Regions from separate parts of the Bradyrhizobium sp. CB82 genome, predicted to be linked through region 1. Evidence: riboswitches for the same ligand, from Rfam matches in the RefSeq annotation. Region 1 holds a riboswitch; each other region holds the start of a gene.
What was found. A riboswitch is a leader RNA that binds a small molecule or an ion and turns the genes downstream of it on or off. The one in region 1 is predicted to bind cobalamin.
Positions count from the first base shown of each region.

Region 2: it holds a riboswitch for cobalamin, as region 1 does, so the genes downstream of both, QA640_RS28245 (DUF1636 domain-containing protein) here and QA640_RS06575 (TonB-dependent receptor) in region 1, are expected to answer to the same signal.
Region 3: it holds a riboswitch for cobalamin, as region 1 does, so the genes downstream of both, QA640_RS28180 (energy-coupling factor ABC transporter permease) here and QA640_RS06575 (TonB-dependent receptor) in region 1, are expected to answer to the same signal.

Region 1 is NZ_CP121650.1:1,378,615-1,384,668, forward strand. Features, by position in the region: gene QA640_RS06570 (PepSY domain-containing protein) at 1-1,316, opposite strand, end outside; gene QA640_RS06575 (TonB-dependent receptor) at 1,319-3,595, opposite strand; cobalamin riboswitch at 3,711-3,909, opposite strand; gene QA640_RS06580 (hypothetical protein) at 5,178-5,555, shown strand; gene QA640_RS06585 (LuxR C-terminal-related transcriptional regulator) at 5,615-5,809, shown strand; gene QA640_RS06590 (hypothetical protein) at 5,841-6,054, shown strand, end outside.
Region 2 is NZ_CP121650.1:5,784,330-5,790,383, forward strand. Features, by position in the region: gene cobN (cobaltochelatase subunit CobN) at 1-2,496, opposite strand, end outside; gene cobW (cobalamin biosynthesis protein CobW) at 2,496-3,545, opposite strand; gene QA640_RS28245 (DUF1636 domain-containing protein) at 3,542-3,916, opposite strand; cobalamin riboswitch at 4,010-4,231, opposite strand; gene cobO (cob(I)yrinic acid a,c-diamide adenosyltransferase) at 4,272-4,907, shown strand; gene QA640_RS28255 (cobyric acid synthase) at 4,916-6,054, shown strand, end outside.
Region 3 is NZ_CP121650.1:5,771,744-5,777,797, forward strand. Features, by position in the region: gene QA640_RS28165 (histidine phosphatase family protein) at 1-505, shown strand, start outside; gene cobT (nicotinate-nucleotide--dimethylbenzimidazole phosphoribosyltransferase) at 627-1,685, opposite strand; gene cobF (precorrin-6A synthase (deacetylating)) at 1,721-2,470, opposite strand; gene QA640_RS28180 (energy-coupling factor ABC transporter permease) at 2,516-3,193, opposite strand; cobalamin riboswitch at 3,230-3,450, opposite strand; gene cobA (uroporphyrinogen-III C-methyltransferase) at 3,499-4,227, opposite strand; gene QA640_RS28190 (cobyrinate a,c-diamide synthase) at 4,224-5,534, opposite strand; gene cobM (precorrin-4 C(11)-methyltransferase) at 5,534-6,054, opposite strand, start outside.

The sequences.
Region 1 (6,054 bases):
TGCGGGGCATTGAATAGCCAGCGATACGCGCGCCGACTTTTGTCAATGCGGGCGAGAATGTCGCCATTATGCGGATCGATGTAGAACCAGCTCTCGGCCGCGTCGTCGAAGCCCACACGCAACACCGGCAGGGCGCGTTCGCTGTGGTGGGGATACCAATAGGCATCGAACTGCGCGAGGCGAAGACGCGCGGTCAGCAGAGCGTTTGGCAACAGACGGCCGGCGGCGGCGAAAATCTCCTCATCGGAAAGCGCCATCGCAGCGCCGCTTGCCGGATCGGCCGTGGTCGCGCGGCCATTGCGATCGGTGAGGACCATGAGCGGATGGCCACCGATCCAGACAAAGCGTGTTTCGACCGCCCCCGGCGGCATCGATGGAAGCCTCGCGGCGATCTGCGGCAGGTCGTGCCCGGCATAGCGGACGGCCATGTCCCGGGTCGGACCTCGGGCCGAAAAATACTCGCCCGGATTGAGCGACAACCACCCGCTGAACATCCAGGTCAGGATGAATAGGCCACCAATCAGTCCGGTAATGTGATGCCAGGCCATCCAGCCACGATAGGGGGTGACAGTGCCCCGGGCATAGCGGGGGCGTAACCGCAGCCTCAGAATGCCGATCCAGAAACCGGTCACCGCGACGACCAGGCAAATGCCGGAGATCCAGAGCACCACCTGCCGCCACGTCGCCCCGTCCTGCCGGAGAACCGTGGGATAGATCCAGTGCGGGATCGCGCCGAGCCAATTCCAGATCCGCTCGCGTCGTGTGGTATCCAGCACCAATTCCCCGGTCCGCGTTGAGACGTAGAGCTCGGTTCCATCCTTGTCCCCGAGCGACACCAGAAAAAACGGCCGCAGGGGATCGTAACGCGCGGTGACACTCCACTGATCGCGTTCGGTCGTGCCGATCATCTGCGGATGCGTCGCATTCGGATGATGGCTGGCGATCGCCAGCGCCTGTTCGGGTGCGATACCATCGATCTGGCGACCGTCCGTGGCCGATATCGTTTTGCGCGTGCCGTCCCAAGCGAGCAGCCGATAGACCGGGGCGTCGTCGAGCATGACGAGACGAAAATCACGTGGATAGTGTGCGATACCGACGATCGCCATGGCCTGATCGGGCGCCACGCGCACCTGGTTCCAGGCGATCTCCGGCAGTGCCGCCCATCGCTCGCGGTCGGTGAGCTGCGGGAACGCCACGTACATCATGACGATTCCCGAGGCGAACCACATCGCAAACAACAGGCAAGTCGCAATGCCGATCCAGCGATGGGTGATGTAGAGCCATCGCCGTCCTCGGCCGATCAATGTCCGCTGCATGATCAGAACTTCACATTGATAGACAACTCGGCCGTGCGCGGCATGCCCAGCAACCATTGCCCGGCGTAAGGCGCCGAGGTCGCATAGACAGTGTCGAACAGGTTATAGAGTCGGAAGGCGACGGTGGTGCGCGCATCCGGCTTCCAGCGGATCCCGCCATTGACGACTGCATAGCCGGGACGCCGAAGGGTATTGGCATCGTCCGAAAAAGTTCGGCCCACGATCTGAACGCCGCCATAGACGGACCAGTTGGAGGCGAAGTCCCACGTGACCCAGACGTTCGATACCTGCTCCGGCACATTCCTCGGAATATTGCCTGCGTAGCTCACGATCTTGCCGCTCACCATCTGGCTGAAATTGTCGTATCTCGCCTGCAGCAGCGCCAGATTGGCGTCTATCCGCCAGCCGTCATTCGGGGCAAGACCAATCGAGGCCTCGACCCCGCGCGATGATTGCTGGCCGACCTGCAATGCGACACCGGCAGGATTGCTTGGGTCGGGGACCAGAAGATTGTTCTTGACGATCTGGTAGCCTGCCAGTGTCCATTCGCCGCGACCGCCCCAAAACGATTGCTTGACCCCGACTTCGATTTGTTTGCCGGCGGCGAGCTGGAAGGTCTTTTGCGTCGCCGGTAGCGAAATCAGGTTTGTGACGGGATCGACGGCCGTCGCATACTGCCCGTAGAACGCCAGGTTTGGAATCGGCGTGTACACCGCGCCGGTGCGCCAGCTCGTGCCCGACAGCGCGGTATCGAAACTATTCGCCGGTGTTTTGTAGTCGCTGCGGCCGACCTCCGGCTGGTCGAACCGCACGCCACTCACGAGGGACAGCTTGTCGGTCAGCGACAATCGGTCCTCGGCGAACAGCGCGTATTGATTGACGATTGCCTTGTAGCCAGGAGTGGTCGGCGTCGTCGTGGTCGAAAAATAACCCAGGTCGACGGCATCGAGGCTGACCGAGGATGTCCCGCCATAGGGCGAATTGTTGGTGTGAGTGAAGTCGATCCTGTTGATATCGAAACCGGCGACGAACTCGTTCGCAAGGCCGAGCACATGGCCGCGAAACGTCGCGTCCATCCGGTTGCCGGCCTGCGCTTGGTCGTGAAAAATCTCGATATAGTTGGTCCGCGTGATGAGTTGGGTAGCGGGATTCCACGCATAGCTCTCAACGTCACGCCAGTGCCGATGGCTGGTCAGGTAGTAAAGTGTGTCATGGACCGTAATGCCGTCCGCGACGTCCCATTCGGTCTTGAACTGCGTCCAGTTGTCCTCATAGTGGATCGCGCTGTCGAGCACGTTGTAATTCTTGAATCGCAGCCTGTCGTCGATAGCGCTATTGATCAGGGGGGTCCCGAAGTAGCGCGACGGGCTTCGGTTGCCGTAGTCCTCTGACAGAGTGAACGCGAGATTGTCGGCGGCCTGCACCCGCACCGCTGCAGAGATCGCCAGATTGGACGTCTTGTCACGATCGACCCAGCCGTCCGACATGTTGCCGGTAGCTGTGAGGCGATAGGATATGTTGGGATCGATCGCACCACCGCTATCCACGGCAAGGCGTCGCGCCATGTTGCTGTCGAGTGACGCTTCGGCATCGTTGTAGGTCGTTGTAATCGGCTTCTTCGGGATCACGTTGATGATGCCACCGATGGCGCCCTCGCCGTAGAGCACAGAGGTCGGCCCGCGCATGACCTCGATGCGCTCCGCCGACCAGGTGTCGAACGGAAAGGTCACGGTTCCAGCCCCGACGTAGAGGCGTGTGCCGTCGTACAGTGTCATCACCGAATTGCTGCCGGCGAAACCGCGAGTGCTGAAGGAGAGACCGCCGTTGCCGGGGGCGGGGCTTGCAGTGAAGCCCGCTGCATTCTGGGCCACGGCATCGGTGACGCTATGCTGGCCACGATCCTCGATGGTCTGCGACGTAATTGTCTCGACGCTGGCAGGTGTTTGCAGCGGCGTGAGGCTGAGGCGGCTCGCGCTCGTATTCTGCTCAGTTAACTTGAGCGTCGACGGCGAGCCGTCGGAGCCTGCGACCGTCGGTACTGCGCGAGGCGTTGCCGCCGGCTTTGACTGCGACCGCGACGCCGTGGCGGAACGTTTGCCGTCCGGGCGGCCCGGCCTTGCCGCACGTTCTTGGGGCGGACGGACCACGACCGGCGGCAGGTTTTGAATCGGGTGAACTTGCTGTGCCTTAGCAGTGCAAGTCCCGAACGGCAGAGCTGTAAGAAGGAAGGTGAAAGCAAGCAGGTCGGCGCGCAGCCGCCTCGGCATAATGGGAAACACGAATAGACCTCGGCATGACGTCGGTGGCACGTCACAGCGAACGAGGTCTCACCTGGACGTAGTCGGATCTACGCAAGGTGAAAGCAATGTCTGTACTCCCCGACCGACATTTTCGCGTGTGACCACGGCTGACGGCAGGTCTCCTGGCTCGCGGGTCCTAACCTTCCGTCGCCTTCCCAGGACCGAGTTTCCCAGTGGCCTATGACGAAAGATTCGCCGCTTACAGTTGCGGGGGCAGCCGCGGCATGAGGGAAATCCCCGCACCGCATTCCCTTTTGATCCCCGTGAGGGGAACCGTCGGTTGTCACCGTAGAAGTTGGCGAGGCGCGGAGTCAATCCCTCCCTGAAGCAGAGCATCCTTTAGTTGTTCGCCGAGCAGGTCCACCGAGCGAGATAATAACCGGCGCGAAATGTCCGGGTTGGGCAAAGAGGCGAGTTCGTGGTTAAGGCCGCTATGGATGCAGGCGGAAACTTGCAGCTACAAGCCCAGCCGCGGGCGACTGCGCGACATCGTGCGAGAGTTTGCCGCCGCATCCAGCGCGGTGGAAGGATTTAAGAGCCTTCACCTGCACCAGTACGTCATAGGCTGGCCGCTCGGATTGCGCCGGCGGTGGCCCTTGATATGGCTCCCAACCTTCTTGGATTTCCAGCCGCGCAATTGTTTAAATATGGTTCTGGAATGTGAGGCCAATAGAGCGCGAGGCGCGAAAGCAGGTTTTGGAGGGCAGTAGGCAACCGCAAGAATCCAGGCAAAGCTCAAGCCTGAAACGCCATGCTGTATGCTGTATTGTCCAGCGCGCTTGTTGGGAAGCTCAGAGCGCATCTCGTGCCTTGCCGGCCAAGGTTGATGCTCGGTAGCGCGAAAAGACTGCGCATTGCCTCCATCGCACGCAGAATTTCTGAAATGTAGGCCCAGAAATCGGCGAACTTCGACTTTGAGGGGCGATAATATCGCCCGGGACGGAGGGAAACGAAAGCTGCGGGTCGACTCTGTGGGGGAAGAGACTTGAGGACGAGGCGGAGCGGCCTCTGCACTCAAGAATTTGCCTTAACCGTGGCAACCGATCGCGAAAGAGAGATCCGACAGTTGACGGAGCTGGTCGATCGTGCCGCATTCCCATGTGAGGTGCGATCTTGCTTTCGCATGACGCGCGTTGGTGTCTTAGACGATCTCGCTTGATTTCTTTGAGGCAATGCACCCGGGCCGAACATGATCGAGATGCTCGAAGTTTCCGGGGACCCTCGACGAAACGGTCGAGCGAGACCTTGGGCGCTGAGCGGCGTTTGAGGCTGATAGATGCCGATCTATATAACGGCGATCCTCAAATTGAGTGTCGCTGACTTTCTGCGGAGCAGAAGTGCTTGCTTCCTGCGTGGCCGTGGCCCAACCGCGCCATGATCATACGATCCGTCGTCTATCCGTCTTCTATCTGGATGAGAGAGTATTCCGCGAACATCCCAAATGGGACTGTCCCCAGCGCTGCGTTTCACTAAGAGTTGACACAATATGCCGACATTGGTGTCGCTTTCAGCCATGTGAAGCTTGGCGGAGACGCGCGCCAACTGATTTGTTGGGTCTCAAATGCTCGATGCGCGCCAGGGAAGCGTCCCTATCTACCAGCCGGCGATGACTCCTAAGGAGTACTCGAGCGTCCTCATTGCGCTCGATTTGATAAATCACCCCGCAATTTTGCTCGATCGAGACGGCTCAGTGTTGGCTGTGAGCGGTAAGGCCTCAAAGGTCTTTGACAGTGAGTTCTCCGTGCGTGGGCGCCGGATCTATGTGGCAGACTGTCAATCGCGAATGAAACTGGACGCGCTGCTGGATCGCGCCCGGCTGGTCTCGGAGAAGCAAGTGCCCTCAGTTTCACATCTCGCAGTCAATCGTGCCAGTCGTCGACCGATCGTGATGGAAGCTATCCTGCGAAGTTCTGGATCCAGCAGCCTGCTTGTGACGTGAGCGTTGTTCTTCTCCTGACGGACTTGGATGAAATGCCGGTCATTTCACAAGGGTCGCTCATGGAAGTCTTCGGCTTGACTCCTGTTCAAGCGCAACTGGCATCGTTGTTGGCAAAGGGAAGGTCGCTGGAGGAAATCGCTCGCGAGATGAACATCTCTCCAGGAACAGCCAGGAACCACCTTAAGGCTGTGTTTCTACGGACCGCGACCAGGCGCCAGGGCGAGTTGGTCTCGCTGTTATCTCGGCTGCGATAAATGATGGCTCTGAATCAGGCCACGATAGGCATTGCTGACCTACCGATTATGTCTGCGCGGCGCCGATGGCTGTTCCGATCCATGCACCAATTTATCAATTTCTTTGCTGCGGGCGTTTCTTCTGACCATCTTTGGGGCCATGAACAAGTCGATTGATCGGGAGAAGCCTGCCCGAGGGACGACGAGTCACACGAAGGGCGTGGTGGCTAACCTTGCGTGGGCTGGCTCCCGTCCGACAAAGTCAA
Region 2 (6,054 bases), 4.4 Mb from region 1:
CGCATCGAACAATTGTGCGAGACCCGAGAAGACATCGCGGAACAGGCCGGACACGCGCAGCGTGACGTCGATGCGAGGACGGCCGAGCTCGGCCGGAGAGATGATGTCGTAGCCGGTCACGCGTCCCGAGCTGTGATCCCAGCGCGGCGCGAGACCTGCGAGATGCAGCGCCATCGCGAACTCCTCGCCGGCGGTACGCATGGTCGCGGAGCCCCAGAGGTCGACCACCAGCCCCTTCGGCCAGTCGCCATGATCCTGCAAGTGACGGCGCAACAATTCTTCGGCGAGCTTGATGCCTTGTGCATGCGCGGACGGCGTCGGCACGGCGCGGGGATCGACGGCAAACAGATTTCGCCCGGTAGGCAGGACGTCCTGGCGCCCGCGATAGGGCGAGCCGGCAGGCCCAGGCGCGACGCGGCGGCCGAACAACGCCGCGATGAGCGCCGTCCTCTCCGACTCGCCGCAATTGCCGCGGCCGAACACATGCAGGCCGTCGCCGAACTGGCTTTCCTTGAGATCGCAGACGAAGCGGTCGATGCGTGGAATCGCTTCCGCGGGTGCAGCCGATGCGGCAAGGCCGAGATCGGCGTCGAGACCGGCTGCGCGCGCTTCGTCGCGAATGGCGGCAATCAGGCGCTGCCGGCGCGCGGGATCGAGGCCGTCGGCGGTCGAATATTCGTCAAGCAGTTGCTCGAGCCTGTGCAGGCCCTCAGGCACGGCGGACTTGGTCAGCGGCGGCGGCAGATGGCCGATCGTGACCGCGCCGGTCCGCCGCTTGGCTTGTGCCGCCTCGCCGGGATCGTTGACAATGAACGGATAGACCAGCGGCAACTCGCCGGCCAGCGCCTCCGGCCAGCAGGACGGCGACAGCGCAACGGATTTTCCGGGCAACCATTCCAGCGTTCCGTGCGCGCCCACGTGCACGACAGCGTCAACGCCCTGCTGCCGGAGCCAGAGATAGAACGCGACATAGGCATGGCGCGGCGTGCGCGAAAGATCGTGATAGTCAGCGTCGCGGTGACTGACCTCACCGCGTTCCGGCTGCACCGCGACGATCGCGTTGCCGCTTCGAATCGCCGCGAAGTGAAATTCGCCGCCACGACAGCTCGGGTCGACCTCCGGCGCCCCCCAGGCGCGTGCCAGATCATCTTGCAATGCGCGGGGAAGCCGCGAGAGAGCCCCACGATAGTCGGCGACACTCCATGTCAACTCCTGTTTCAGCAAGACATCGCCGAGCGCACTCTGCGGCTCGACGATGAAGCCGGCTTCGCTGAGATCAGAGAGCAGCGCTTCAACAGAGGCGAGTGCATCGAGCCCGACCGCATGGGCGATCTGGTGCGGCCGACCGGGATAGTTGGAGAGCACGATCGCCAGCCGCTTCTCGCCCGCCGGCTTTTGCGCGAGCCGCTGCCATGCCGCCACGCGCGCAACGACGGCGGCGACACGCTCATCGTCGGGCCGGTGTGAAAGATGCGCGAACTGCAGATCAGGATCACGTTCGCCTGCCGATTTGAAGCTCACCACGCCCGCAAACACGCGTCCGTCGACCTCCGGCAGCACGACATGCATCGCAAGATCGCCCGGCGAGAGGCCGCGGACCGATTCGGCCCAGTCTTCGCGGCGTGCCGTGGAGAGCGCGACCTGGAAGACCGGACACGATGCGGCATCGAACGGCGTCGCGCCGTCGTCGCCAACTGCAGAGAACGCGGTCGCATTGACGATGGCCGCGGGCGGATATTGCGCAAGGTGCGCGCGCAGCCAATCGGCGACGCCGGGCGCCTTCAGTGACGTGACGAACACGCCCCAGGCATCGAAGCCTCTCTCGCGGAGCGCTGCGATTAGCGCATCGACCGGCGCAGTATCGGCGGCCGTGAGATAAGAGCGGTAAAAGGTAACGAGTGCGCGAGGTCTTCCGTCGGGGTCGGGCAGCGCCCAGACAACACCGCGCACCGGCTCGTAGAAACCGATCTCGGGGACCTCGATCTCACCAACCACGGGCCCCGCATAGAGACCCGAGGCCAGCGCAAGCTGCGCGATCGCGGCTTGTGCGGCGACCGGTCCGCCCTTGTCGCAGAGCACTTTCAGCCGTCTGAGCGTCGAGACCGGCAAGGTCGAGAACGCATCGAGCCGTTCATCGTCGCGGCCATCCGCCGGCAACACGGCGAGCGCGATGCCGCGCTCCTTCGCCAGTCGCTGGAGGGCCGCGAGCCCATAGGCCCAATAGGACTCGCCGCCGATCAGGCGGACCAAAATGCCGCGCGCTCGCGACAGCGTTCGCTCGATATAGGTGTCGACCGACAGCGGGTGGCGCAGCTCGGCGAGATTAGCGAGCCGCAGCGACGGCAGCGCGGCGCGCCCCCGCCGCCATCCGGCCGCGAACGCGACGAGATCGGAATCCGAGAACGAGAGTACCACGAGATCGGCCGGGTCCTGGCCGATGTCCCTGGGCGTCGCGGTCTCCTCCAGACCGCGGCTCTCGCGGAAGACGACGTGCATCAGATCCCAAGCCCTGACATTCCAAGCCCTGCCTTGATCGCGGCCTCGTCGATGTCGCCCTGCTCTCCGATCACGACCAGCTTGGATTGCCGGGGGCGCGCGCCCCAGGGCCGATCGAACTGGTGCCGCACGCGCTCGCCGACCGATTGCAGCAACAGCCGCATCGGCTTGCCCTTGACGGCGATATAGCCTTTGGCCCGCAGCACGTTCTGCTCTCGTGCCAGCCGCTGCACTGAGGCGATCAGCGCCTCGACGTCGACGACCTCAGGCAGATCGATCACGACGGAGTTGAAATCATTGTGCTCGTGCTCGTCCTCACCGTCATGATGCGAGGGGCGGGCAGCGAGATCGTCTTCGGCCGCCGCTTCAAGGCCGAGGATCACGCGCAGATCGACTGCGCCGTCGACGACAGGCAGCATCGGCACCGGACGCGGGATCTCCGCGGCGATCGCCGCCCTGGCTGCTTCGAGCCCCGCCGCGCCTGCAAGATCGGCCTTGGTCAAGAGCACGATATCGGCGCAGGCGATCTGGTCCTCGAACACCTCCGACAGCGGCGTCTCGTGATCGAGATTCTCATCCGCCGCGCGCTGTGCTTCCACCGCATCCGGGTCCGGCGCAAAGCGTCCGGCTGCGACCGCCTCGGCATCTGCCAGCGCAATCACGCCATCGACCGTAATCCGTGAGCGGATCTCCGGCCAGTCGAACGCTTTAAGCAGCGGCTTCGGCAAGGCCAGTCCCGAGGTCTCGATCAGGATATGGTCCGGCCTCACCCGACGTGCGAGCAGCTGCTCCATCGCCGGAATGAAATCGTCGGCCACGGTGCAGCAGATGCAGCCATTGGCGAGCTCGACGATGTTCTCCTCAGGACAATTGGCATCCGCACAGGATTTCAGGATCTCGCCATCGACACCTTCGCTGCCGAATTCGTTGACGAGCACCGCGAGCTTCTTGCCGTTGGCATTGGTGATCAGATGCTGGATCAGTGTCGTCTTGCCTGATCCCAGAAAGCCCGTGACGACCGTGACCGGGACTTTTGCGAGCGTGTTCATTCGGCGGCCTCCGGCACGACGGGAATCGGGGGAATGCGGGCAAGCGATTGCTTGCGGAAGATTTCGGGACGGCTGCGCCATGGCACGATGCCGTCGGGCGCGGCCGCGTAAGCCGAAGCGCCTGCGATGACGTCGCTCGCATTGGCATCGGACAGGCGCCCGTAGACATAGGACCATCGACCGGGCGCACTGAGTGCAACCGAGCAGCCCTGGCTACAGGCCGACAGGCATTCGACGGGAACCAGGTTGACGCCCTGGGGCACACCGACGTCGAGGATGGCGGCATGCAGCCGCGCGCCGGGCGTGGTTTCGCCTTCGCCGAGCGTCTGGCCAGCGCGGCAGGTGATGCAAACGTGAAGTGTGACGGCCATCGCCCCTTCCAGGATATCTGCGGGAGGCGATGAGGCGCACGAACCGCTCGAGGAGAGGATCCGTTTCCCCGTCGCGGAACACCCCGTCCGCCGGTCCAAAACGTGCGCGCTGGCAGGTCTCCCGGCTTGCGGAGCAGGGTTTTTCCCTTCGATCCCCGCCTTCCCGATCCCCAAGGGGGATCAGTGGCTTCGGGCATCTCTCCGGTCACGGTCGCGGGGGCGGCTGCTTTTCGAACACGAATCTTTCCGATTCGAGCCCTATCGCATTCCCTCTTCGCCTGTCGTAGGACAGGAACCAACGCTGGCCCACCATTTGCCCATGGCCGCCACTTGTCAAGCCGAAGGACCACGTCAGATGACGCCTGAACCGGATACCCCAGCGGTGGAGGAAACCGACGCCCGGCACGCCGCGAAGATGGCGAAGAAGAAGGTCGCCCGCGACAAGATCATGGCGACCAAGAGCGGCGAAAAGGGCCTGATCATCGTCCATACCGGCGCGGGCAAGGGCAAATCCTCCTCCGCCTTCGGCATGATCGTTCGGTGTGTCGCGCATGGCCTGCCCTGCGCGGTGGTCCAGTTCATCAAGGGTGCCTGGGATACCGGCGAGCGCCGCCTGCTCACCGGGCACTTTGGCGACCTCTGCCAGTTCCACGCCATGGGTGAAGGTTTTACCTGGGAGACGCAGGACCGCGCCCGCGACATCGCTGCGGCCAAGGCGGGCTGGGAGAAGGCGAAAGAGCTGATATCGGATGAACGCCTGCGCATGGTCGTGCTCGATGAGATCAACATCGCGCTGCGCTACGACTATCTCGATATCACCGAGGTCGTTGACTTTCTGAAATTGCAGAAGCCGCCGCTGACGCATGTCGTCCTCACCGGGCGCAACGCCAAGGACGAGCTGATCGAGATCGCCGACCTCGTCACCGAGATGACGCTGGTAAAACATCCGTTCCGCTCCGGCATCAAGGCGCAAGCCGGCGTCGAGTTCTGAGAGTTCGGATGGCGCGCGCATTGATGATTCAGGGAACGGGCTCGGACGTGGGCAAGTCGCTCGTCGTTGCGGGCCTTGCGCGCGCTGCGAGGCGCCGGCGCCTGCGCGTGCTCCCCTTCAAGCCGCAGAACATGTCGAACAATGCGGCCGTGACCGTCGATGGCGGCGAGATCGGCCGTGCGCAGGCGCTCCAGGCGGTCGCCGCCGGCGTCGAGCCGCACACCGACATGAATCCGGTTCTGCTCAAGCCCGAGACCGATGTCGGAGCGCAAGTCATCGTGCAGGGCAAACGCCTCGCGACGGCACGCGCCCGCGACTATGCGGCAATGAAACCTTCACTGATGGGCGCAGTGATCGAAAGTTTTGAACGGTTGAAGGCGCGTTCCGACCTCGTCCTGGTCGAAGGCGCCGGCAGCCCTGCCGAAGTCAATTTGCGCCGGGCCGACATCGCCAATATGGGCTTTGCCCGCAAGGCCGACGTTCCCGTCGTGCTGATCGGCGACATCGACCGCGGCGGCGTTATCGCGCAACTGGTCGGCATCAAGACCGTGATCGATCCTGACGATGCCGCGATGATCCATGGTTTTGTCATCAACAAGTTCCGCGGCGATCCCGCGCTGTTCGATGACGGCTACCGGCTGATCCAGGACAAGACATCCTGGCGCGGTTTTGGCGTGCTACCCTGGTTTACCCGCGCCGGCGAATTGCCGGCCGAGGATGCACTGGGACTGGGCGAGGCGCGAAAGCCCGGCCGATGCAAGATCGCGTTTCTGGCGCTGTCGCGGATCGCCAATTTCGACGATCTCGACCCGCTCAAGCTCGAGCCAAATGTTGACCTCGTGATGGTCCGCCCGGGCGAGGCGATCCCCGGCGACGCACGGCTCGTCATCATCCCCGGCTCGAAATCGACGCGCGGCGACCTCACCTTCTTGCGCACGCAAGGGTGGGACATCGATCTCCTCGCACACCACCGTCGCGGCGGTCATGTGCTGGGCGTCTGCGGCGGCTATCAGATGCTCGGTCGCAGTGTGGATGATCCCAAGGGCATCGAGGGGCCGGCCGGAGAGACAGCCGGCCTCGGCCTTCTGGATGTGACGACGGTGATGTCGCCCAAGAAAACGCTCACGCGCGTGACGGCGCGCCATGG
Region 3 (6,054 bases), 4.4 Mb from region 1:
CGCCGCAGATGCACCGGCCGATCTCAGCGACCGGATGCGATTGGACGCGCTGCGGCGGCATTTGCCGCGACGCGCGGCGAGCTACGCGAGCCCGGCCCGACGGACCGTCGGCACCGCGCGCGCGCTCGGGCTTGATCCGATCCTCGTGCCCGCCTTCAGCGAGCAGGATTTTGGCGAATGGACCGGGCGGCGTCACGATGATCTCGCCGCCGCGGGTGGAGACGCCTACGCCGAATTCTGGGCCGATCCGGCGGGCTCCAAGCCCCCGGGCGGCGAAAGCTTTGAAGATCAAATCGCCAGAACCCGTGAAGGCCTTCATCGTATCGAAGGAGGATCAGCGATCCTCGTCGTCCATTCCGGCACCATCCGCGCTGCGCTGTGCGTCGCGCTCGACCTCGCACCACAGGCGGCCTTGCGCTTTGCGATTGATCCGCTCTCCCTCACCCGCGTCGACCGGCTGGCGAATGGCTGGCGCGTCGTCTCAGTCAATCAGACGATCGCTTGAGTTGCAAAGCATGAAGCTGTGAAGCGGTTTCCCCTCGCGATAAACGCGGAGCGTTTGCGCGGAGATCATGCGCAAACAACAACCTGAAACGCGATGACGATTCATCCAATCTCATCGCGTTTTAGGCCGGGCGATCCGGAACATTGGCCTGCGCAAACGTCGCCATGCCATTGTGCAGGGCGCAGGCGAGCCGCACCAGCGGCAGCGCGATCGCCGCGCCCGATCCCTCTCCGAGCCTGAGATCGAGGCTGACCAGCGGCTGAACGTTGAGGGCGCGAAGCACAAGACGATGGCCCTGCTCCGCCGACTGATGCGACGGCAGCAGGAACGGCTGACATGACGGATTGAGGCGCGCGGCCGCCAGCGCGGCGACCGACACGATGAAGCCGTCGATCAAGGTCGGAATGCGCCGCTGCGCAGCCGCGATGATCGCCCCGCAGATCGCAGCGATTTCGAGGCCGCCGACCGTGCGGAGCGTTTGCTCGGGCGATGTGCCGGCTTTCGTCAGGCCATGCCGGGCGAGCGCTTCGTCGATCACGCGCGCCTTGCGCGCGCGACCCGCAGCATCGACACCGGTGCCGCTGCCTGCGATTTCGTCGGCGCTCACGCCGAGCAGGCTCGCCGCGATCGCCGCCGAGGTCGTGGTGTTGCCGATGCCCATCTCGCCGAGAATCAGAAGATCAGGTTGTTCGACCGCCGCACGTGCGACTGCACGCCGTCCACAGTCGAACGCAAAAGCCAGCTCCGCCGGTTCCAGCGCAGCCTCCACACTGAAATCGCGCGTGCCGCAGCGCGGCTTGTCCGCGACGATCCCCGGCACCGGCGACTGCGCCAGCGAGCCGGCATCGACGACCTCGAGACTTGAGCCCAATTCACGCGCGAGGACCGCGATCGCAGCGCCGCCCGCGGCGAAATTCGACATCATCGCGATCGTGACTTCCTGGGGATAGGCGGACACGCCCTGGGCGACGATGCCGTGATCGCCGGCAAAGACGATGATCGGCACGCGCGCGGCGCGCGGCTGCTCCGTCTCTTGCAGGCCCGCGAGATCGATCGCGACCTGCTCGAGCCGGCCGAGCGCGCCTGTCGGCTTGGTCAGTTGCGCCTGCCGCGCCATCGCCGCCTCGCGGTGCGCGGCAGAGATACCCGGGCATTTCTCGTAGACCCAATTGGGGAGCATGTCGTCCTGCCTCCGTTCATGCGACAGCGCTGGTGTCACGTACTGCGTTTGAGAATGTAGCTGTCCATGATCCAGCCGTGCCGTTCGCGCGCCTCGCGCCGTACCGCGACGATGCGTGGGCCGATCTCGGCCAATGCACCCGACATGACGATCTGATCGGGCATGCCGAGATAGGCGCCCCACCAGATCTGCAGCCCTTCCGGATCGAGTGACTGAAACGCCGTGCCGCCATCGAGCATCACCACCACGGTGTCGACGCGGTCGGGCCAGCCGCCCTCGCGCAGTCGCCGCCCTGTCGTCACCAAGAAAGGCTCGCCGATATCGTTCAGCGGCAGCGCATGCGCCGCGCACAGCGCCTGGATCGAGGTGATGCCAGGAATGACCTCGATCGCGGGCAAAGGATCAAGCCGCCGCGCGATCCTCAAAGACGAGTCATAGAGCGACGGGTCGCCCCAGATCAGCAGCGCAACGCGGCCATCATGTCCGAGATGGCTCGAGATCGCCCGCGACCACGTCGCGGCGACCGCATCATGCCAGTCATCGACCCCCTTGCGGTAATCAGCCTCGCCGGCGTCACGCACCGGCAAGTCGAACTCCGCGATACGTGTCTGCTTGTTGGTGAGCAAATCAGCGCAAATCGTCCGCCGTAGTTCGGCAAGATCGGACTTCTGCGTTCCTTTGCGCGGGATCAAAACGAGATCGGCCGCGTTGATGGCACGGATCGCTGCGAGCGTGAGCTGCTCGGGATCGCCGCAACCGATGCCTATCAGGGAAAGCGTGACCATCACGAGTGTGAAGGGCGACCATGACGGCCGCCCTTCAAATCATCCCTACGCTGCGTCGTGCAGGCGCGGGGTGACGAGACCGGGCGCGGTGACGCCACGCAGCGACTTTGCCAGCGCCAGCACCGCGAGATCGGCGAGCGGCTCGATCACGATCACCAGCGCATAGGACGCGGCAAAGGTTGCGATGTTGGCAAGGTTCGCAGCGCCAAAGCCCGCGCCATAGATCGCCCAGAACGCAACCCAGGCGATGATGCCGGACTGATACGCCGTCGAGAGCGCCAGCGCCTGGCGATACTGCAGGTCGACATAGGCGGTGTTGCGAGGAATGATGCGGGTAGCGAGCGCTTGGATGGCGAACAGCGGCACCAGCAGCGTGGTGACGTTCATGCCATATTGCGGTAGGTCGGTCGGCACGAAGAACAGGCCTTGCAGCAAGAGGCCGAGCGCGAGACCAAAGGCCGCCGGTGCCGCGCCGAACAGCAGGAACAAGGTCGAGCCGAGGATGAAGTGCACCTCGGAGACGCCGACCGGGAAGTGCGGCAGGATCTCGAAGAAGGTGAAGACCAGCGCGGTCGTTGCAGCCGACCGTAGAGCGAACGAGCTGATGCCCTGCTCGCGCACGGTCTCGGCCGCGAGCTTCAGCGCAACGCCGCCGGCGGCGATGCTGGTTGCGTAACTCAACACGAGCTTGGCGCCCGTCACGATTCCCGGTTCGATATGCATGGTTCAAGTCCTTCCTGCCGTCACACCCGACGGCCTTGGCGTCCAAACGTGCAGGGCCGGTCTCCTGGCTCGCGGATCGAAGGGGATCTCCGGCCTTCCCGAGCCTTGCGGCCCAGTGGCGGATCGGAGCCCCTCACCGCTTACAGTCGCGGGGGCGGCTGGGGTTTGGGGCGCCGCAACTGGGTCCGCCCACCCCCATTCCCGATTATGCTCCGGCGCTTTGCGCCGCATCGAGCACCATGCCCCTCTTGTGTGCCTCTTTCGCAAGCCGGGCGTCAAGGGCAGAACGGCTGCAACGGGCATCATCATGACGATTCTCCCGCCAGTGCGCCAAACAGGATAACGGCGGCTGTGGCCGCGGGCACGGCCTGCGCGAGCTCTTCGGCGAGCTTGGCGATCGTGGTGCGGACGAGCCGCTCATCGGCGCGGCCAAGTGATTCCGCAAACAGCGCCGGCGTCTCCGGAGCAAGCCCCTGCGCGATCAGCTTCGCGGCAAGATCCGGGAACGTGCGCCGGCCCATATAGACGACCGTCGTCGCATCGGGGTCGGCCAGCGCCGCCCAGTTCAGATTTTGCGGCAACTGCCCGGTCACATCGGCTCCGGTCACGAACTGTACCCGGCGCGCTGTGTTCCGACGGGTCAGGGGGATGCCGGCTTGCGCTGCCGCGACGCAGGCCGAGGTAACGCCGGGCACGATCTCGTAGCCGATCCCGGCCACCCGCAGCGTTTCGATCTCCTCTTCCAGCCTGCCGAAGATTCCGGCATCGCCGGATTTCAGCCGCACCACGCGCGCGCCGGTCGCCGCGTAATCGACCAGCAGGCGGTTGACGTGCTGCTGCTTGGTCGAGGGCCTTCCGGCGCGTTTGCCGACCGCCACGAGATTGGCGCCGGGCCGGGCGAGCTCGAGGATCGCACCGGATGCAAGATCGTCATAGAGCACCACGTCGGCCTCGCGCAGCCGCGCGGCGCCTTTGAGCGTCAAAAGCTCGGGATCGCCGGGACCGGCGGAGACGAAGGAGACGAAGCCGCTCACCGGTCCTCCGCAATCAGATGAAAGAAAGTACCCGTTGCACGCCCGCGGCGCGATCCGGTCTCGGCAACGACCGCGCCGGTCGCATCGTGCACGACCGCGAGCGGCGTATCGGGCTGCGCAATGATCGTCGAATAGTGGAATTCATGGCCGCGCAGGCGCACGCCAGGCTGATGTCCCGGCATCGGGGCGGCGAGCTCGGCAAGACGGTAGCCGAGATGCATGCGACGTTTGGCAAAGCTCGTCTCAAGGCCCAAGAGGCCAAGCATCTCGTGCCGCGCGCCCTCGGCATCGGTCAAGGCGGCGCCCATCACCATGTAGCCGCCACATTCGCCATGGACCGGCCGCGTCTCGGCAAAGGCGCCCAAGCGCTCGCGAAAGCGCGTATTCGCCGCGAGCCGGCCGGCATGCAGTTCCGGATAGCCGCCAGGCAGCCAGCACACGTCGGCGGTTGCATCTGGTCCCTCGTCGGCGAGCGGCGCGAAAGGCAGGATCTCCGCACCGGCTGCATGCCAGGCCTCCAGCATATGCGGATAGACGAAGGAAAACGCGGCGTCGCGCGCCAGCGCGATGCGCTGGCCCGGCGGCCTGACGTTGAGCCCGTTCGGGGCAGGTTGCGCCGGCCATGCACAGGCTGCGCCCAGCACGGCGTCGAGATCGACGTGCTCGCTGACGAAGCGCGCAGCCTCCGCGATCAGGCCGCCGATCTCCGCCTGCTCTTCCGCCTGGACCAGGCCGAGATGCCGCTTCGGCAGGCTGATCTCGGCATGGCGCGGCAGCGCGCCGAACACGGCAATGCCTGCATCGGCCAAAGCCCGCCGTACGAGATCCTGATGCCGCGGGCTCGCGACGCGGTTGAGCACGACGCCGGCAAGGCGCACGCCGCTACGGAAATCCCGCAAGCCGGTCGCAATCGCGGCGGCCGTCTGGGCCTGGCCGGACGGATCGATCACGAGCAGCACCGGCCAGCCCATCATCGCGGCGATGTCTGCGGTGGCGCCGGTGCCCGAGACGCCGCGCGCGGCGACACCGTCGAACAGGCCCATCGAGCCCTCCGCCAGCACGAGATCTGCGGTCGCACCCCGGCTGACGAGATGTTCGATCGTCGTGCGATCCATCGCCCAGCTATCGACGTTGACGGAGGCGCGCCCCGTAGCCGCGGCATGAAAGGCCGGATCGATGTAGTCGGGGCCGCTTTTGAAGCACTGCACCTTGAGGCCGCGATCGCGATAGGCGCGGGCGAGCGCCAGCGTCAGCGTCGTCTTGCCGACGCCGGAGGCCGGCGCCGAGATGACGAGCCCCGCCGCCATCACGACACCTCCGGAAAGCGCGGCGCAGGACCGAACGGCCGGTAGCGGCGATCGTAGTCGGCGGCGTAAAGGCGGCTCTCGGAAAATTCCTCCGAGCCGAGAGTCCTGCCGACCAGGATGAGCGCGGTGCGTTCGAGCTCGGCACCGACGGCCGCATCAAGCGTGGCGAGCGTCGCGCGGACGATGCGCTGGTCGGGCCAGCTCGCGCGCCAGACGATCGCGACCGGACAATCGGAGCCATAATGCGGCGTCAGCTCGGCGACGACCTTGTCGAGCAGATGGATCGAGAGATGGATCGCGAGCACCGCTCCGGTCGCGGCGAACGCAGCAAGCTTCTCACCCTCCGGCATTGCGCTCGCCCGCCCCGGCGTGCGCGTCAGCACCACCGATTGCGCAAGCCCCGGCAAAGTCAGTTCAGCCTCGAGCGCTGCGGCAGCAGCGGAGAACGACGGCACGCCCGGCGTAACGGTGAAGGGAATGTCGAGCGCGCGCAGGCGGCGCAATTGCTCGCCCATCGCCG